4 regions of the Lysinibacillus sp. EB271-A1-10B genome follow, and region 2 is predicted to be linked to each of the others. Evidence: riboswitches for the same ligand, from Rfam matches in the RefSeq annotation. Region 2 holds a riboswitch; each other region holds the start of a gene.
What was found. Region 2 has a riboswitch for S-adenosylmethionine ahead of metK (methionine adenosyltransferase). Riboswitches for the same ligand answer to the same signal wherever they lie in the genome.
Positions count from the first base shown of each region.

Region 1: another riboswitch for S-adenosylmethionine. It lies ahead of AC3WSK_RS16665 (cyclase family protein); the one in region 2 lies ahead of metK (methionine adenosyltransferase).
Region 3: another riboswitch for S-adenosylmethionine. It lies ahead of AC3WSK_RS24645 (O-acetylhomoserine aminocarboxypropyltransferase/cysteine synthase family protein); the one in region 2 lies ahead of metK (methionine adenosyltransferase).
Region 4: another riboswitch for S-adenosylmethionine. It lies ahead of AC3WSK_RS11820 (Na+/H+ antiporter NhaC family protein); the one in region 2 lies ahead of metK (methionine adenosyltransferase).

Region 1 is NZ_JBYTDL010000013.1:60,153-65,494, reverse strand. It holds gene AC3WSK_RS16675 (Cof-type HAD-IIB family hydrolase) at 32-805, shown strand; gene AC3WSK_RS16670 (DedA family protein) at 908-1,513, shown strand; gene AC3WSK_RS16665 (cyclase family protein) at 1,558-2,295, opposite strand; SAM riboswitch class I at 2,422-2,526, opposite strand; gene AC3WSK_RS16660 (YuzC family spore coat inner layer protein) at 2,691-3,098, opposite strand; gene AC3WSK_RS16655 (MFS transporter) at 3,449-4,633, opposite strand; gene AC3WSK_RS16650 (winged helix-turn-helix transcriptional regulator) at 4,744-5,127, shown strand; gene AC3WSK_RS16645 (aldo/keto reductase) at 5,182-5,342, opposite strand, start outside.
Region 2 is NZ_JBYTDL010000006.1:176,970-182,311, forward strand. It holds gene AC3WSK_RS11225 (gamma carbonic anhydrase) at 1-361, shown strand, start outside; gene metK (methionine adenosyltransferase) at 540-1,736, opposite strand; SAM riboswitch class I at 2,072-2,189, opposite strand; gene AC3WSK_RS11235 (hypothetical protein) at 2,242-2,364, opposite strand; gene pckA (phosphoenolpyruvate carboxykinase (ATP)) at 2,945-4,531, shown strand; gene AC3WSK_RS11245 (alpha/beta hydrolase) at 4,851-5,342, shown strand, end outside.
Region 3 is NZ_JBYTDL010000034.1:5,236-10,577, forward strand. It holds gene scpC (succinyl-CoA:acetate CoA-transferase ScpC) at 1-177, shown strand, start outside; gene AC3WSK_RS24635 (DASS family sodium-coupled anion symporter) at 353-1,834, opposite strand; gene AC3WSK_RS24640 (glycerol-3-phosphate acyltransferase) at 2,016-2,648, opposite strand; SAM riboswitch class I at 2,953-3,066, shown strand; gene AC3WSK_RS24645 (O-acetylhomoserine aminocarboxypropyltransferase/cysteine synthase family protein) at 3,184-4,485, shown strand; gene AC3WSK_RS24650 (hypothetical protein) at 4,809-5,195, shown strand.
Region 4 is NZ_JBYTDL010000007.1:75,040-80,381, reverse strand. It holds gene AC3WSK_RS11830 (hypothetical protein) at 1-828, shown strand, start outside; gene AC3WSK_RS11825 (hypothetical protein) at 1,200-1,646, shown strand; gene AC3WSK_RS11820 (Na+/H+ antiporter NhaC family protein) at 1,878-3,161, opposite strand; SAM riboswitch class I at 3,267-3,374, opposite strand; gene AC3WSK_RS11815 (protein NO VEIN domain-containing protein) at 3,697-4,773, shown strand; gene AC3WSK_RS11810 (restriction endonuclease) at 4,869-5,342, opposite strand, start outside.

The DNA of each region.
Region 1 (5,342 bases), on a different contig from region 2:
ATCTAATATGTAAAATGAAAAGGAGCGAACGATGGATTATAAAATTGTATTCTTTGATGTAGATGGAACGCTTGTTAATTATGAAGATGGTCGTATGCAAGAACGTACAAGGACCGCTATTCAACAATTAAAGGATAAAGGAATTCATATTGTAGCTGCTACAGGAAGACCTTTATCAATGTGCCAGGATTTAAGGAATGTAGGAATAGAGACGTTTATTACAGCTAATGGTGCATATGTTAAGCACCAAGATCAAGTCATACATAAAATACCGATTGCCAAAGAAGTAGTCCAAGTAGTGAAGGCTTTTGCTGATGAAAATAAACAAAGTCTATCGTTTTTTACAGAAACATTATCAATGAATAACGTTCAAGAAGAAGAGACATTAAAAGCTATGAAAGAAACATTATCTTTGCGAGAGTTTCCCGTTATCAATGAAGATATTGGAACGAAAGAAGTGTATTTAATGTGTTTATATGGTGATGAGGATGTTGAGAAAAAGTATACCTCCACATTTCCTCATTTATTATTTAAAAGGTGGCATCCTAACATAACAAATGTTTTGCAGTATGATGTTTCTAAGTCTATTGCTGTTCAAGCTGTACTAGAATATTTCGACTTGAGTCCTGATGAAGCACTTGCTTTTGGGGATGGAGATAATGATATCGATATGCTAGAGCAGGTCGGCTTCGGTATTGCAATGGGAAACGGTAGTGAAGCATTAAAAAATATCGCTAATTTTGTAACAAAGAAATCAACTGAAGATGGTATTGATTATGCTCTTCGTGAGCTAGGAATCATTTAATGGGAAAAACTGTATTGAATTCATAACACTCATAATGTTGTCTCCATTGAGTTATGATAAAGCTAACTATAAAAATTATTATGCTTTAGGTGGGATGGATTTATGGCGCAGCATGTGCAATCTCTTATTGAACATTATGGATATTTTGGCATCATTCTTGTCCTAATTGGGGGGATTGTCGGGCTGCCACTTCCTGATGAATTATTTTTGACATATGTAGGGTATAGCGTTTATCGAGAAACGCTTGCACATATTCCTGCTTTAATCAGCGCTATCGTAGGTGCGGTAGGAGGAATTACTTTGAGCTACTATATAGGCTATAGATTCGGGCTACCTTTATTGCAAAAATACGGTTCGAAAATTCATATTACTGAGCAGAAAATTGATTTTACTAAAGAGTTATTTGCAAAAATAGGGCCGGGATTATTATTAATAGGATATTTTATTCCTGGTGTGCGCCATCTTACAGCATATATTGCCGCTATTAATAATTATCCTTATAAAAAATTTGCTTTCTTTGCGTATACGGGAGCAGTTATATGGACATTTACGTTTATTACTTTAGGTAATGTACTAGGTGAGAAATGGCATTATGTTGAGGCATATTTATCCCGTTACAGCATTTATCTTATAGTATTGTTTATAATAATTATGCTGATCGTTTATGTTGTTTTTAAAAAAAGGAATCCCACTAATATAAATGATTAAGAAAGGTCTGGTTCAATATTTATTGAATCAGACCTGTTGCTATATTAAGGCAATATAGCAAATGAACGAACAGGGAATCCAGATGCTTTTTCAGGCTTCGGCACAATATTGAATATAACGGCGCCTTTTGGAGGTAGCTTATCCAAATTTGTCATAAGCTCAATTTGATAAGTATCTTGCTCAAGCACAAAATATTCGCCGTCTAACTTACCGTTTTTACGAAAATCTGTTGCTGAATCCGTATCAAAAGTTTCGTGGCCGATTGCACTTACTTTTCGTTCGTTGAATAAAAATTGCAAAGCTTCTAATCCCCAGCCAGGAATATGATTATTGCCATCGGTATCTTTATTGCTGAAAGCCTCTTTATCTGGCCAACGTTTACTCCAATCTGTACGCAGCGCAACAAAGGTACCTTCTTCAATTTCTCCATATTCAGCTTCAAAGTTAAGAATATCTTGAACGCTTAACGTGTAGTCGTTGTTAATTTCAGCTTCCTTCGATTTATCAATAACGATTAGTGGGAGTACTAGTTCTTTTAGCTCCAATTCCTCTAAATAGCGTGTTTCTTGCACGAAATGGATAGGTGGGTCGATATGTGTTCCGTATTGTCCAGGGAAAGAGAATTGTTGTGCAAAGAATCCATCATCATGTGAAAATAATGTTTCAAATTTTGCATCATCAAACATAAAGAAATGAGGAGAGTTTGGACCGAATGTATGTGTTAAATCAACCCATTCTTTTGATTTCAATAATTTTATTGCTTGTAAAAGTTCGTTTGCCATACTATTTCCCTGCTTTCTGTGCATATTTTGGGTGCGATTCTTTGCGTATCATTCACGTTAAAGAGCAAATAAAAAAGAGTCCTCCTTGTAGAAGAGGACTCTTGTGCAAAGCAAATGCAGTAAGTCTTCTCATCTTCAAGGCTAAATTATGCCATTTGGAATTAGCACCATACCTATAGGCTGGTTGCTGAGACTTCATAGGGCCAATCCCTCCGTCTCTCTTGATAAGAAAATACGATATAAAAATTTTCAGAAATAAAGTTTACAAATAATTTAGCATATTTATTTATAGGTTACAAGTTCAATAGGGATACGAGGTTAAAAAATTTCAACACTTCAAAACCTCCAAAAGCATGCGAAAAGCAAAAAGAGGCCCTCTTCAAAGGGCCAACTCTTCACCAACTCAAAGCTAATGTAAGCTTACAACAGCCGCTATCAGTAAATATTATACGAATGCCATCTGGCGTATAGGTAGTTTCGAATTTTATCGTAACGCCCGTTGACGTAATTAATTTTTCAACTTCTGTTTTATTTGATAGTTGCGCTGCGTTCATAAGATCATGTGCAAATTGCTCTGATTCATCAATTTTATCCGTAAGTAATTGTGCTTGCTGCATAATAATCTTGACTCGTTTCGCGGAAGTCTTTAATTTCACTGTATTGATGGATGGAAATGGACTTCTATTCGTTGGGTCAGGCATTGCTAGATGTCTAGAAGGTTGTTGAGTAGTTGGTTGATTTGCCATTACCCATGCCGGATAATAATTAGGATAGACAAAATACGGATAAGGATTGTAATACAACTAAATTTCCTCCTATCCTATAGTTGATACATTATCTTATGTACAACAAAGACTTTAGGTGTTAATGGCAAATGCTTTGAAAAGCCTGAGCGAAAAGGTACTCAAGTCTATGCAAAAGGAGGGATTGATTTCCGTCATCGCTGATCCCCGAGGAGTCGCCCAGCCTCCACTCCAATCAACATGTATCTTCTGGCATGGCACTTTAATTTATAGTGATAAAACAAAACATTAGCCACAGATTTTTTGAGCGAAAGCGAAGTAGCTTAGAACGGAAATTATCCTCATTTAAAGTGCTATAACATTGACAAATATGTCCTTTTCATTGTTTTTTGATCCTATAAGCAAGGGGACTATTGTTTGTTTCTATCAAAGATTAACCATAGGAATGTAGTAGCTGCTGCAAGCATCACTAAGCCGAATCCGTATATAGGTGTATGTGCTAATGATTGGTGGCGAATGATGAATCCTCCAATGTATGACCCTATAAAAATGCCAATGTTAAAGGCCGAAATGTTTAATGCGGAAGCCATTGAAATAGCTGATGGTATATATTTTTCTGAAAGCTGAACGGCATAAAGCTGTAATCCCGGTACATTCATAAACATAAATAGACCCATCATAAGGACCATTAATAATCCCATGATTGATGACTCCAAAAAGAAGCCAATGCCGAGTACAGCCAGTGCTAAGCCGATAAAGATAATAAAGATAGAACGTAAAGGGTTATTATTCGCAAAATGACCACCTAATGTATTACCGATTGCAACACAAATACCGTATCCGATTAAGATCACGACAAGTGCTTTTGGTGAGTAGCCCATATACTTCTCTAAAATAGGGGAAATATACGTATATACTACGAATGCGCCACCATATCCAATTGAGGTAATAAAGAGAATTAGTAGCATTCTTATATTCCCTAAGACTTTCCCGATATCTCGAATAGATATTGGATTTCCTTTAGATAATTGACTAGGTACAAGCAGGGCATTACTAATTAATCCGATAATACCAATAACAACAATGAAAAAGAACGACATTCGCCAGTCAGTTACTTGTCCAATAAAAGTTCCTAGCGGGACGCCTGTGACAGTTGCTAATGTTAACCCTGTGAACATAAAAGCTATTGCACTTGCTCGTTTATTAGGTTCCACAACATCTGCAGCGATAACAGAGGCAATAGACATAAACACGCCATGTGCTAATGCTGAAATAACACGGCCGATTATTAGTAATGAGAATAAGGGTGCTAGAGCTGTGAGTAAATTACCAATAATAAAAAGTACCATGACGAGCAGTAACACATTTTTCCGACTAAAGCTTGATGTACATGCTGTCAAAAGCGGTGCACCAATAGTTACACCTAGTGCATATATGGATACGGTTAAACCCGCAGTACTTAACGTTATGCCAAAATCTTCTGTTATTAATGGGAGGAGTCCGACGCTGATAAATTCTGTTGAGCCAATGCCAAATGCACTGATTGCAAGTGCGAGTAATGTTAGTTTAGCATTCGGAACTTTTGTTTCTTTCATTCTATTACTATCTCCTTTGATTTTTTGTATAGTGTATTGTAATATTCATACATGCCTAAAAGTTGTGTAGAGTACTTTTAGTTACTTTTGAATATTTTAGGAGGTTTACAATGAAAAAAGTTTATAATATTGGTGTTGAAGCCACTCTTGAAGTCATTGGGGGCAAATGGAAACCTATTATTCTTTGTCATCTTAACCACCATGGTAAGATTCGTACGAATGAATTCCGCCGATTGATTCCAGGCATCTCGCAAAAAATGCTAACGAGCCAATTGCGTGAATTAGAGCAGTCTGGTTTAATTAATCGCAAGGTTTTCAATCAAGTACCGCCAAAAGTTGAATATTCGCTAACACCTTATGGTCAAGAGATGGACCCTGTGTTGAACGTCCTTTGCACTTGGGGTGAAAAACATATCGAAAAGCTACAAGATAAAGGTGAAGATGTACTGTTAATGCAACGTGATGAGGATATCGCGATGATGCATACATCTTAAATAGATTGGAAAGAGACTGTCTGAGAAGAAAATTAGACAGTCTCTTTTTTCCGTTTATAGAGCAAAGTCAAAGTCATCTGGATTTGGGCCAACACGTTGTTCCAGATTCATAGCGTTAATGATCGCCATCTCTTCTTCAGTTAGGGTGAAATCAAAAATATCAGCGTTTTGAATCATACGTTCTTTACGCACAGACTTTGGAATTGTGATGATAC
Region 2 (5,342 bases):
AGTTAGTATTCAAGACCTCTGTTGCTTACATCAAAGCCCTAAATATCCACTAATTATCGAAGATGAGGTAACAGTCGGACATCAAGTAACTTTACATAGCTGTACGATTCGTAAAAAAGCCTTAATAGGTATGGGCTCTATCATATTAGACGGAGCGGAGATTGGAGAGGGTGCATTTATTGGGGCAGGTAGCCTTGTTCCTCCAGGCAAAGTCATTCCTCCAAATAGCTTAGCATTAGGGCGTCCCGCAAAAGTTGTAAGAGAATTAAACGATGAAGATAAAGAAGATATGGAACGCATCATACATGAATATGTAGAAAAAGGCCAATACTATAAATCTCTTCAACCAAAAAATAAATAGTTATTTCAACTTAATCAAAGCAGCTCCACGTTTGCTTGGACAACCTAGCCATACACGATTATATATGGAGTTTTTTTTAGTATAAATACAGTGAAAGGGGCAATAGCATGTAGAGCCCCTTTCTGTAATAGTATCTTAAAATATTGGTCCAGCTACTTTATTACTTTAGCTGAATAGTTTATAAACCTGCTTTTTCTTGTAATGCGTCTGCTTTGTCTGTTTGTTCCCAAGGTACATTTAAGTCTGTACGACCAAAGTGACCATATGCTGCAGTTTGCTTATAAATTGGGCGACGAAGGTTAAGCATTTTAATAATCCCTGCTGGGCGTAGGTCAAATAGCTCGCGTACCCATTTTACAATTTCACTTTCCGTAACTTTTCCTGTCCCGAATGTATCAACAGCAATAGATACAGGTTGAGCAACACCAATCGCATAAGCTAGTTGTACTTCAGCTCGATCTGCTAAACCAGCTGCTACGATATTTTTTGCCACATAGCGGGCTGCATATGCCGCTGAACGGTCTACCTTAGTTGCATCCTTACCAGAGAAAGCACCACCACCATGACGGGCATAGCCACCGTATGTATCAACGATGATTTTACGTCCAGTTAGACCAGCATCTCCTTTTGGACCACCAATTACGAATCGACCAGTTGGGTTGATGAAATATTTAGTCTCGGCATCTAATAATTCACTTGGAACAACTGGAGCAATAACAAATTCTTTTAAGTCTGCTTGAATTTGCTCAAGTGTAGCTTCTTCGTCATGCTGTGTAGAAATGACAATCGTATCAACGCGCACTGGTACATTGTTTTCATCATATTCAATTGTCACTTGTGTTTTTCCGTCTGGACGTAAATAACCTAGTTCATCAGATTTACGTACTTCCGTTAAGCGACGAGCCAATTTATGCGCTAAACTAATTGGTAATGGCATAAGCTCTGGTGTTTCGTTACATGCATAACCGAACATTAAACCTTGGTCACCTGCGCCAATTGCTTCAATGTCAGCGTCTGTCATAGAGCCTTCACGTGCCTCTAATGCTTGGTCAACACCTTGAGCAATATCAGGTGATTGTTCACCAATAGCAACAAGTACTGCTAGATTTTCAGCATCAAAGCCATATTTCCCACGTGTATAACCGATTTCTGCTACAGTATCACGAACGATACCTTTAATGTCTACATAAGTAGAGGTAGTAATTTCTCCTGCTACTAGTACTAAACCAGTTGTTACTGTTGTTTCACACGCTACACGTGCGTTTGGATCTTCTGCTAAAATAGCATCTAAAATGGCATCCGAGATTTGATCACATATTTTGTCTGGATGTCCTTCTGTTACACTCTCTGATGTAAACAGTCGACGTTTTGTCATTTGGTTTTCCTCCTATTACTTTTACAAATAATATTTGCGAATTAATACGGTACTCATTACCCATGTCAAGCCCGCTCCTATAGATTGAACTCTAAAGCAGTTGTTGCTGTCGCTACGTTTGCACTGCGCTTTCGTACAAAAAAACAACTGTTGCTGTCGTTTCACTTTCGCACAAAAAACAACTACTACTTTTAACACGAGGTTTTCGAAAGATCCGTCATTATAATAAGGAAAGGACTATATACTTACCTTTACATTCGTTTTTAACAATAAAAAAATCCTTTTCTCACGCTTACTTAACATGAGGAAAGGAATAATGACTTCGTAACCTTTCACTCTTATCGTTCAAGGGGGTTCCCTTGCATCAGGTTGGCACCAGCGCATGTCGTGAAATAGTTCATGCAGGTTGCCGGGTTTCACAGGGCCTGACCCTCCACCAGCTCGGGATAAGAGTATCCGTTCAATATCTCATAATACGTAAAAGGTCGAACGTTGTCAAATATTTTTAACTTCTTTCAGCAAGTGCCCAAACACCCGCTAAAATAGAGAATCTCAGTGTAAGAACACCACGTCCTGCAGCATTGCCGAAAGCGACATCACGTCGGCTCTCGTGTTGTCGCTTTCGCACAAAGAACATCTCCAGGTCTAAGCACAAAACCGATTCCGTTCGCTTTGTTTATCTGTAGCGAAAGCAAAGCGTCAGCTACAGTTATACCATTATTATGAAACCTATTTGTATTATCCTGTAAATTCAAACAAAATAATCCCTACTCTCCACCTCACATCATGTGTTAACATATGTGTAACCCTTTACAGCACATTTTGTAGTGAAAGCAAAGCGTCAGCTACGGAACATGTGGTGGATGAAAATGATTGTAGCCCCTTTTCAATCGAAGACAAGCTCCAACTAATAAAAAACAAGCTAAAACTTCACATCCTGTGCGAACCTCATATAAGCCAAAAGCTTCTAGAACACAATTTTGCTGTGTCGAAAGTGATTGACTGATCACTTATAATAAATAGGGTAAAAAGCATTATCAAAACGAATCAATTTACTTTTTGTCGTTTTCTTGAAAAGTAATAAAATCTGAAAAATAATTTCTGAATTAGTATAGATTATTTAAGCAATTGTGTTATACTATTTTTGAAATTAAGAAAATCTCCCTCAGACTCAAGGGAATACTATAAAAAAGGATGGTATTTAATCGATGAATTCAGTAGAAATTGCAAACGAACTGAAGGAATTATTAAGCGGCGGTAACATTAATGTTCAACTTTCAGTACCACAATTAGCTGAAAAAGCTACTTCTCGTGGTGAAGCTATGTTAACAGTAGATGGCGCAGTTCGTGCAGAAACTGGCAAATACACTGGTCGTTCACCTAAAGATAAATATACGGTAGAAGAAGAGAGCACAAAAGATAAAATTGACTGGGGAAAAGTTAACCGACCAATTTCTTCTGAAGTGTTCGATAACTTATATGTAAAAGTAGTAAAATATTTAAAAGAACGTGACGAATTATTCGTATTCAAAGGCTTTGCTGGTGCTGACAAAGATTCTCAATTAAGCATCCAAGTAATCAATGAATATGCTTGGCACAATCTGTTCGCTCATCAATTATTTATCCGTCCAACTAAAGAGGAATTAGCTTCTCATGTTGCTGACTTCACAGTTATCTCAGCTCCTAATTTCAAAGCAGACCCTGCCGTTGATGGCACTGCTTCTGAAACATTCATCATTGTATCACTTGAAAAGAAAATCATCCTAATCGGTGGTACTGAATACGCTGGTGAAATCAAAAAGTCTATTTTCGGTATTATGAACTACTTATTACCACAACAAGGCATCCTTTCAATGCACTGCTCAGCAAACGTTGGTGAAGCTGGTGATGTTGCATTATTCTTCGGTTTATCTGGTACTGGTAAAACTACTTTATCAGCAGATCCTGACCGTAAGCTTATCGGTGACGATGAACACGGATGGTCTGATAACGGTGTATTCAACATTGAGGGCGGTTGCTACGCAAAAACAATTAACCTTTCTGCTGAAAAAGAACCAGAAATCTACAACGCAATCCGCTTCGGATCTGTTTTAGAAAACGTAGCTGTTGATCCAGAAACTCGTGTTTGTGACTATGATGACGGTTCATTAACAGAAAATACACGTGTAGCTTATCCAATTCAATACATTGAAAATATTGTTGATCCATCTGTTGCTGGTCACCCAAAAACAATCATCTTCTTAACAGCTGATGCATTTGGCGTATTACCTCCAATCAGTAAATTAACAAAAGAGCAAGCAATGTACCACTTCCTAAGCGGTTTCACATCTAAACTTGCTGGTACAGAACGTGGTGTAACAGAGCCAGAACCAGTATTCTCTACTTGCTTCGGTTCTCCATTCCTTCCACTTCCAGCAACAGTTTATGCTGAAATGTTAGGTCAAAAAATTGACGAGCACGGTGCACAAGTATTCTTAGTGAACACTGGTTGGACTGGTGGCGAATATGGTACTGGTAGCCGTATGAAGCTTTCTTACACTCGTACAATGGTGCGCGCTGCAATTGATGGTAAATTAACTGATGTTGAAACAATTCAAGATTCAGTATTCGGTTTAAACATCCCAACTACTATTGAGGGTGTACCAACTGAAGTGCTTAATCCTCGTGATGCATGGGCAGACAAAGCTGCTTATGATAAAAAAGCTGCTGAACTTGCTGGTTTATTCAACGACAACTTCAAGAAATTCTCAAATGTTTCTGAAGCTATCACAAACCTTGGTGGTCCATTAAAATAATTTACTAAGCAAAGGGAACGATTTCAGTCGTTCCCTTTTTTTATTGTTGAAAGAGGAAATTTTTGTGAAAATGAGGGAGATTTCCATACTAAGCTACTCGCTATCCTATGTATCTAGCCACTTCCTCTACTTTGTTTTTTGCTGCCGCTTCGATTTCGCATTCAAAACAGTAGCGTTTTAAATTAATAGTAGTTCGACAACATACAAAGGGAACGATTCAAGTCATCCCCTTTTTTATTTTCCCCTATTTTAGAAAAGTCCACTTTTCATATTGTCAACTTTGTGTATAATTCATAATAGAAGTTTTAGGGGGAAATATATGAAAAGAAAGTATAAAGTAATTATTATCATTGTCAGTCTTCTATTAGTATTGTTTGTTGGTGCTGGATTTTTTGCAGGGAATTATTTTTATAATCTCGCTTTAAATCCTAATACAGATAAATCAGCTGTGCTTGATGCTCCGCACAATTCAATCGCTGTTAATCCTAAGGAAGCTAAAGAAAAAGAAGAGAGCGAAAAGTGGTTTAAAGAGAATTACCAGGATTCTTATGTAAAGTCTTTTGATCATTTGAAATTACATGCCTATACGCTTAAAAATACAAACGAAACAAATAAATGGGCAATTGTTTTCCATGGATATTCATCTGATGGCTCACAAATGTCAAAGTATGCTAAGCATTTTTATGATTCAGGCTACAATGTTCTCATACCCGATGCAAGAGCTCATGGAAAAAGCGAGGGTGACTATATTGGGATGGGCTGGCACGATCGACTTGATGTAGTCTCTTGGATTAATAATGTTACCAATTCG
Region 3 (5,342 bases), on a different contig from region 2:
CTCATTATCGATAACTGTGCACACCCGGAATATCGTGAGCAGCTATGGAAGTATTTTAATGATGCCAATGAAGCAACTGGTGGACATCATACGCCACATATTTTAGAAAAAGCGCTCTCATGGCATGTGAATTACGCAAAAAATGGCACGATGAAGAACCCAGCTTTATCGAAATAATAAATTAAAAAAGCCTTGAAGGATAGTTTATTTGTTCCTTCAAGGCTTTTCATTGTTAATAACATAATCCAAAAAGCTCAGGTATCTGTGGAATAGACGGGGAGGCCTACGAAGTGATCGGGTAATCCCCGAAATGCTCTGCGCCCGAAGAAAAACAAAGTTCCAAAGCTTCTTTTTACAATAATCCAATCCATTTCCAATATGTTGCGGAGAATAGAAGAACTAGGATGTATCCAATGATCGTTAATGGAATACCAGACTTTAAGAAATCCTTTGTTGTAAAGGCTCCTGTACCATAGGCAAGCATATTTTGCGGTGCACTAATAGGTAAGAGGAAGCCGAAGCTAATAACGAATTGTTGCACGATAACGAAACCAACCTGATCGACATTAGCTGTTAATGTTGAGGCTAAAACGATAAATACTGGTATAAGCGCAGATGCTAAGCTTGTTGCGCTCGCAAAGCCTAAGTGAATAAGAATATTGAATAAAGTGACAAGGGCAATGGTTGCAAGAATTGGCATAGAATCTAAACCGAGTGAACCGAATACTTTATCAGATAACCAAGATGCACCTTTAGTATTAAGCAAGACTGTTCCTAACATAATTCCTACTGCAAAGACGATAATTGTACCCCAAGGAATATGCGGTTCAACTTGCTTCCACGTATAGACACCTATTTTGGGCATTAATAAAATGGCGATTGCAACGATTGTGACCGTTGTCGTATCGAATGGGTGGAGTTTGCCCTCAGTAGCCCAGAAAAATAGTAAAACGGCAGATGTTATGATTAATCGAATTTCGGGAGCTTTTAGTGGGCCAAGTTCTGCAAGTTGTTTTTTGATTACTTCTCGGCCACCTTCGATATTACTTGTTTCAGGCTTAATTAGTGTAATCATAATGAAAAATAGAGCTACTGACATGATGATGGAGAAGGGGGCTGCGTAAAGCAACCAAGCACCCCAAGAAATATCCACACCAAATTGTTCTTTAATGAAATTTAAAGCAACCATATTTTGTGCTGCTGCTGTTTTAATACCGATATTCCAAATGGAGACAGCTTGCACAGAGGTAATGACAAGTAAAGCAGCAAGTCGACTATCACGTGGTAAACCAAATGCCGCTACCATTCCGAGTAGTATTGGTACAACTGCGCCTGCACGTGCAGTAGCAGAAGGGACGAAGAATGCGAGTGCAATCGATACTAAAATAGCACCGAAGACAATGGCTTTCGTTTTTGTCCCTACTAGTGAAAGAATCCATAGCGCAAGACGTTTATGTAAATTGGTAATTTGCATGGCTGCCGCTAGGAAAAGAGCTGCGGCTACTAGTGCAACTGCTGAATTACTAAATCCGCTTAATGCTAATTTTAATGCATCGGATGTTCCTAGCTCTCTCGTTGGATCTTCCATTGACGGAGCTAATCCTAGTAAAACTGTAACGAGAGCAATAATCATGGCAGAGCTAACGGGATAGGATACTGCTTCTGTAACCCATAGGATGACCGCGAAAGCTAAAATAGCCAAAGCCCGTTGTCCAGCTACAGGTAAATCGCCGTTGTTCGGTAAAAAAGTTATGATGATGAGGGATGCGAACGCTAATGCAATCCAGAGTGGCTTTAAATTACGTTTCGGTTTTGCTTGTTCAGAAGTAGACATACTTTCTCATCCTTTCTAGCATTTTCTATAACATCGACTAGTAAAATGCTTTATTAAGAAAGTAAATTGTCTATTTATTGTAAAAAAAGCTAGTGTGTTCAAATGCTTTCTAGTTATAGCGATAATGGGCAGTTACGAGAAAATACGCGGTCATAGAAAAGACAAAAATATCCAAAATATATTAGTTTTTCTTCTTGAATGCTGAGGTAACTTTAGGCTCAGTTCCTAGCATCAATCGTTTAATATTTTCGATATGCAAAATGATGGCTATACCAAAAAGAAATAAGGCTATACACGTTGGGCCGACCCCAGGAATCCATAAATATGTGGCTGTGCAAAAAACGAGATAAAATTCAAGTACACCGACAATTAAAAAGCTCGTCACGAAAGAAAAAATAACAAATAAAATGAGTGCAAATAAGCCAACTTTCCAATCAATCGCAAGTAATATCCCGATAATTGAAGCAGTTCCTTTGCCGCCATTGAAGCCCATATAAAATGGGAAATTATGACCTAGAATGACACCGGCTGCTACGATATAAATAAAGAGCCAAACTTGTACTTCAGTTAATTGTGTTATATCAGCAAGATAGACATGTGCACCGATTATAGCTACAACACCTTTACCGATATCGATAAGTCCGACTAATATGCCGTATTTCCATCCAAGGGAAAGCGTGGCATTAGAGGCACCTGCATTGCCAAAACCAGTCTTTTTTAAATCTACCCCAGATAAAAACTGAGCAACTTTAGAGCCATGAATACAGCCAATCAAATAACCGACAAGAAGAAAAATGATAACGGCTTTTAACATAAAAGTCCTCCTTTCTATATAATAAGCTCATCACCAAAACGTGTGATTGATTTCCGTTCCGGCTGGGCGCTTTGTTGCTGACGCTGGCTTCGCCTCCACTCCAATCAACTAATAAAAAGGGCGTATATTTTAACAAATTTCACCCCGAAACTTTTAGTGATGAATTATGTAACACTAAAATAATGTATGCGTTCGTAATACGTAAAAAAGCAGACAGAAGTTTCGGAAAAAATAAAATTTTAGTGTTGACAGAGAAAATGTCTATGTTTATACTTTGTAACAACGATGGAAATTGAATCACATACTCTTATCAAGAGCGGCGGAGGGATAGGCCCTATGATGCCCGGCAACCAGTAAGTGACGAGCTTGCTAAGGTGCTAATTCCTACAGATTCTTACTTGGATCTGACAGATAAGGGGAGGAAAACTTGCAACCGCAACCCTCTTCTTAGCTGAAGAGGGTTTTTGTTTTCTACTTAAAAAATCCTCCTCATCTCCGGTGCCATCGTAAAAAAATAACCATATGGAGGTATACAATGACAAATTTTAAACCAGAAACATTGCTGTTACACGGTGGCCAAGAGCCGGACCCGGTAACAGGATCTCGTACAGTACCCGTATATCGCTCAACGGCATTCGTTTTTAAAGACACTGCTCATGCGCAACGTCTTTTTGCCTTAGAGGAAGCTGGCAATATTTACACACGAATTACAAACCCAACTGTAGATGTTTTTGAAAAGCGCGTCGCTTTATTAGAAGGCGGTACAGCAGCGGTAGCACTTTCATCTGGTGCAGCAGCTATTGCATTTTCAATTTTAAATCTAGCAGTGGCAGGTGATGAAATTGTTGCAGGTAGCTCTTTGTACGGAGGTACTTATAATTTATTCGCCAACACACTACCAAACTACGGTATTAAAACAATTTTTGTAGACGAAACAAATCCAGAAAATTTCCGAGCAGCTATTACAGATAAAACAAAAGCAGTGTTCGCTGAAATTTACGGTAACCCAAGTTTAAAAGTGCTAGACATCGAAGCAGTAGCGAATGTAGCACATGAAAACGGCTTACCATTAATTATTGATAGCACATTTGCTTCACCATATGGCTCTACACCAATTGATTTCGGTGCAGATATCGTTGTTCATTCCGCAACAAAATGGATTGGCGGCCATGGTACAACTTTAGGTGGCGTTGTAGTAGATGCAGGGAAGTTTGATTGGACTCGTGGACGCTTCCCAGGCTTTACAGAGCCAGATGCTTCTTATCACGGTTTGCGTTATGGTATTGACACAGCAGCGGCTGCATTTGCCACAAAACTGCGAGTGCAATTACTACGCGACTTTGGACCAACATTAAGTGCAGATGCAGCATTTAATTTATTACAAGGTTTAGAAACGCTTCATTTGCGTATTCCTAAACACAATGAAAATGCATTAGCGGTAGCTGAATATTTACGAAACCACCCATCTGTGGAATATGTAAATTACAATGGATTAGAAGATTTCCCTACCCATGAGTTAGCTAAAAAGTATTTGAGAAATGGCTTCGGATCAGTGCTTACATTTGGTATTAAAGGTGGGCGTGAAGCAGGGCGTAAATTAATCGATAGTGTGAAATTATTCTCGCACGTAGCAAATGTAGGGGATGCGAAGTCATTAATCATCCATCCAGCATCTACTACACATCAGCAACTATCAGCTGAGGAGCTAATCCAAACTGGCGTAACCGAGTCGCTCATTCGCTTATCCATCGGTTTAGAGGCAGTAGAGGACATTATTGCAGATTTAGAACAAGCTATTGAACAAGTAACAGTTTCACAACAACAAGTAGAAGCCTAATAAATAAAAGAAATTGGCTAATGTTGTAGCGTTTACGTGTTTTCCCATTCGATAGGCCTCATTTGGTAATACGTAAAACGTTGCTGCATCATCCGCTTGCCTCATTCGGTAAAGGTAACTGAAATTCTTTAAAAATAATACCTAGTAATTCAATAAGTATTGTTGACTTGTTTAAATCCTTGTTTTATACTAGGAAATAAGAAAATCGTTCGACATTTAGTTTTCATAAGTGCTCCCCCACTTTTGAAATATATGAAGCGGAGTAGTTGCTAAGTCAGTAACTACTCTTATCTACCAATACTGATGATAAAGGAGTGTTTTAAATGGGAAATGTGTATAGTGCGCAAAACATTGCATCTTATCTTATTTATGAGTTAAATGAAGGTCATGTTTTTGTGAACAACATGTCCATTCAAAACATACTTGCATCAGTTGAGAGTAAATGGCAAGAGAACTTTGGACATTCAGCTTTTAAGGAGTTTGTTTATGTCAAAGAAGAAGGCTATACAGTAAAAGAAGTTTTTGAGACTTATGAAGGCTACGGAGCAAGTCATATTCCTCTACCTGCGACAGAGTATTACTTAAAATACGGCACGTTCCAATTAGTTGAACGTACGTATGCAATACCAAATTTTAAGCTAGAGGAAATAAGACTGGTGCAACAAGTGCTAACACAATATCGTTATAAATTACTAGCCAAAGCTAGTTAAATCCCTCATATAATTATGCTCATTCTCTGCTGCTACAGGGAATGAGCTTTTTAATTAGATGTTGGAAGATATAGTAACATAATTGAAAAAATTTTTATTAATATATTTCAAAAGAACAATTTTTAGGAATGTATTTACATAAATATA
Region 4 (5,342 bases), on a different contig from region 2:
TCCTTCATTTTCTATAACATTCTATACACAGGACCTTCGCGAAAATGGGAAAAAGAAATTCTGTTTTTTAAATATATAATAAATAGAAATATGATGGATGAATCAGTTCGTGATGAACATATACTAGAATTTGTTTGTAATAAAATTAAAAAACATAGAATCGATAGTGACTTGATTAAATGGATAATTAAAAATATCACTATTTCACAACTTAATGAAGAGATTCTTAAAAGATGTCTATCAGAGCAACATATGTCTTATGCTAAATTTCTTAAATTAAAATATATTTTTACTGAACATCATTTTTGCTCATTATATTTCTATGATTTTGATTTTGACATAGTGAATTTTAAACCTCATTCAAATTGGGAACTAGATTTATTAAAGGATATTATGCAAACTCCTGAGTTATTAAAAGAACAATTTTTTTCTCAACATTTGTTTTATTATTGCCAGAAAATTTCATATGAAACAGAGCATTTTCATTACGAACGTAATTTTAGATTATTCCTTATCAATAGTTCCTTCCAGCTCTCGGAAAAACAATTCATTGATTTGCTTGATAACCGTTATTTAGGCAGAGGTATCATAGATTTTTTAATTTTACAATTAGTTAAATCAAAGTACAAATATCTAACGGAAGGGGTAGCCTACAAATCGTTTTCTACTGAGGTGAGAAAAATCATAAGGGAAGCAAATATGTCTGTTAATAGCTATATAAATGAATTAGTTAGTCAGGCTAATAAATGTAGGGATGGAATTATTTACGAAGAAGAAAAGAATGAAATTGTCCAAATAGTAGAGAAGATGATTAAGATAACAAAATAAAAGTAGTGATCTGATTAAGGAAATATAAAAAAAGCAAGTAATTATAAAAAAACCTTCTCTGTAATAGAAATGGCAAGAATAGATGAGGGAATTGCAACTTGGAGGATTTGATTATCAAATCCTCTTTTCTTGTTATACCCTTAGGCTTTCTTAATGTCTATAATAAAATAAATTAGTACAAAGATTGTCTTTCATGTCTAACACGTTTTTTTGAAAAATCCTCTTTGTTGCATTAGCTTTCTTTTAAATATAGATCTATTCGATTTCACTACATCTATATACTTTATAAAAAACAACTAAATTAATGGAAAACGATTATGCCAAAATAAAGAGACGTTGTTTTTGCAACGGTTTTTTATACAAAAAAAAGCATGAATTATAATAGGTTAAATACAAAAAAAGAGTATTTAAAAGTAATTAGTTATTTAAATAAACTAGAAGTAGTGTGTAATTTTGAAAATCATTCAGAATTTTTGAGATTCTTACAAATTTATATGCGATCTTTAACGAGATTAGGAATTTGTCATGCAAGGGAGTATCTCGATGACTATTCTAATTTTGAGCAAGCAAGTACACAAATAGCTAAATTAGAATTGATAAAAAAACAATTAGTCAATACCAAAATCCATCACCAAAGTTTAGGGATTGTAGCAATGCAAGATGATTTGACTATAATTATTGCTTTTTTAGATAAATTGTTAGAAATCATCCAATTCAATATTAATTTAGCTAATTTACAGAGTAACAATGATAGGAGAGCTGGTTTACAAGTTAATAGAAGTCATTTGGAATCATTTGATAATTTAGAAAACTGTTAAATGAACAAATAGATCTTAATTCCGTTTTTAATGATCTTAACGAGAGTTATATAAAAGTGAAATTTCTTATAACAAATAACGGAATTAGTAAAGAGGAAAGAACTACAAATAAAGAATGGATCGAAGTAAAAAATCCAATCGTTTTGATGAATCTTTTTTCAAAACGATTGGATTATTCAATGAAAATCAATAGTTTTTAAAGCAACACCCATCACATTAAAGTGATAAAGTTCAGGCTTTCCTTGGTTTCGGATATCCAATAAGGATAGCGATAATCCCGCAAATCCCTATCAAAATCGGATAGAAAGAGTATTGCAACATGCTCACTGGCGATATTCCAGCAACGCTTGCGGCTGCCAGGAACTGGGCTCCGTATGGCAGAAGACCTTGGGTTGTACAGGAGAAAATATCTAATATACTTGCGGACTTTCTCGGCTCAATCCCATACTGGTCAGCAATATTTTTTGCAAGCGGACCAGCAATTAAAATAGCAATTGTATTATTGGCTGTAGATAAATTAGTTAGCCCCACAAGACCGGCAATCCCGAATTCAGCACCCTTTTTCGATTTAATTCTTCGTGTGGCAAGGTGAAGTAGGAAGTCAATCCCTCCGTTAAGCTTAATAATTTCCACCATTCCAGCTATTAAGATCGCAAGAAATGCCATTTCATACATGCCTGACATTCCTTCGCCGATCTTTTGAAAAAGGTCCATTAACTGATAGCTGCCATCCGCTAAGCCGACAGCCCCGGCCAGAACAATCCCAAATGCAAGAACAAGGAAAACATTCATGCCAATTAGCGCAAAAATAATAACTAATACATAAGGAACAATTTTTATCCAACTATAGCTTAAATGCTCTACTTGTGTCGCAGTTCCACCCATTGTGATAATTCCTAAAATAATGCTCGTTACAATAGCTGCTGGCAACACAATCCAAAAATTCACCTTAAATTTATCTTTCATTTGTGCGCCTTGTGAACGAACGGCAGTAATGGTTGTATCTGAAATAAAGGATAAATTATCGCCAAACATCGATCCTCCAACAATAGCTGCCATTACTAAAGCCATTGAAAAGTCGGTATGCTCACTGATCCCAACTCCAATTGGCGCCAGTGCAACAATCGTTCCTACTGAAGTACCCATTGATAGGGAGATAAAGCAGGCGATGATGAATAAGCCTACGACAAGGAGATTTTGCGGAATGACCGACAAAGCAAAGTTAACAGTGGAGTCCACTGCTCCCATACCTTTTGCTACTTCTGAAAAGGCGCCAGCTAATAGAAAAATAACAACCATCAGCATGACATTTAAATTTCCTGCGCCTTTACAAAAAATATCAACTTTATGTGAAAATGATTCTTTTCGATTCATCGCCAGAGCCACAGCGCCCGCAATGGCAATGGCTACAATGACTGGGAAGGCGTAAAAATCACCTGTAATAACCCCTGAACCAATAAATAAAATCAAAAAAACAACAAATGGGATTAGCGCCCATGGATTTTCTTTCTTCATTGTTCTACCTCCAAAAATTAAAAATGGATCGTCTTTGTCCATTTTTCTCTAAAAAAAGACCTCTTCTTGAAAAACAAGAAGAGGTCTTATATTTATAAAACACTCCTCTTATCTATCAAGCCTTTGCTTGCTGGATTTGGCACAGTAACTTAATCACAAAGTTCCGCTGCCGAGATTTCATAGGGCCAGTCCCTCCATCTCTCTTGATAAGAAGAAAAACATATTATTTTTTGCACAATAATGAAATATTATAATAAAACATCTATATTTGCAACTTATTTTTAATCAAATTGAATTTCAAAACGACATAAAAGTACTTTTTCTCAAAAAGGTCTGCTTTAAGGCTACTAAGAGAAGCTTTAAATTCTCGCGAAATTTAGTGCCTTTAATCTCTTGAAACTGAAAAAGATTTAATATTATTCATCTGGTAATGGATTTTTTTGACAATATAGTAATCGTAAACTATAGTAAAAATACAATATTTAAATAATATTAAAAATGAAATGGAACGTTTCCTAAAGCTAAGGGTGAATTTATGAGTAATTTTATTGTAATGCAAAATGCTACACACGAGGAAGAAATTATCGGAGGATATATGTGGTCCCCGCAAAAAAATAAAAATGGAAATAGCAATCATGCGTATGAACGAATGGCTACAATTAAGGCTGGTAATAAAATTTACAGCTGTTATGGTCAAGCGATTCGTGCGGTAGGTATAGCGACGTCAGATTGTTATATTGCAGAACAACCACATGAGCTACAAGAGAAAAATCTATGGTCAGACGATGGGTATAAAGTGGATGTAGATTTCACAATTTTAGAACATCCAATTATAATTAGAGCTGTTTGGGGAGATATGGAATCTGATCGTCCGCAAAAATATTCTGCCTTTCAAGAAAATGGACATGGAAATCAGGCTTACTTATTTCCATGTCCTGAAGCTTGGGCTAGCTTGTTTGACAGCTTTCTGAACGAAGATAGCTCAGAGGCTGGAGCAGAAGCAGAACTAATAGAAGATGGTGAAATTAACGAGGAAACGTTTGCGACTTCTAGTTACGAGCAGGGAGAGTCTAGAGTTAGTAATAGGGTAGCGGGTAGTACAAAGAAACGTGGTCGAGTAGTAAGCCAAGAACAGCTACAAAAAGACTTGAAAAAGCGTAAAAAAATTGGTGATATTGCAGAACAAAAAGTATTTGAATATGTAAAAAAGAAAGTAATAGAAGTATTCGGAGAACAATACGGAGAGCAGGTAGAGCATGTTGCGCAAACACAAGGTGACGGATTAGGATACGATATTACAGCGTTCGATTATTTACAGCCACAGTCTCCTCCAAGACCAATAAAAATTGAAGTGAAGGGTACAACATCAACAAGTACAAGCGCAGTCTATTCAATTTCTTATCCTGAATTGGAAAAATTTATTCAGTATAAGGATGAAATGTGGCTAGTACGTGTATATGGTGTAGGTAAGAAAAGTGAAATGAAAATGGAAATAGATAATGACTTTAGTAGTTATCACTCAGTAAGTGATTTGCTGACACGTAAGTATGCATATATTCCATCAACTATTGATGTATATGGCACACGAGTGGAGAGTAATAAATATAGATAAAAAATAGGGTTTGAAAATTCACTACATAAGAAAGACTCGACATACATAAAAAATGCAGCAAACTTCAAATAAGTTTGCTGCATTTTTCTTTCGGTTTATAAACCTTCCTCAAAAAAGTCTAAATCCATACGTTTTATTGTAAAGGTTTGTACATTCGATACACCTACATTGTATAAAAACATTAACTCAGTAAGTTTCATCCCATCAATTAAAATTAATGATTTCTCGATACTCTCGGAATATGCAATTGCTTCTTTCGTAAAACGAGAGGTAGTGATAAAAATGCCTTTGTTAGCTTTAAAGCCTACCAAGCTTCCAACAAATGCTTGGATATCAGGTCTTGAAACTGGATTTGTCCAACGTTTTCCCTGTAAGTAGATTTTATCTAATCCGAGGATGTCTTCTTTCACAATGCCATCGATTCCTCCATCACCCGATTTCCCTACTGCTTTCCCGGCATCTGAAATCGATCCCCCGTAACCCATTGCTACGATTAAGTTAACAATTAATTGCTCAAAGAATTGAGGGGAGCATTCCATAATTTTTTCTAATAGTTCAGTTTGCAATGA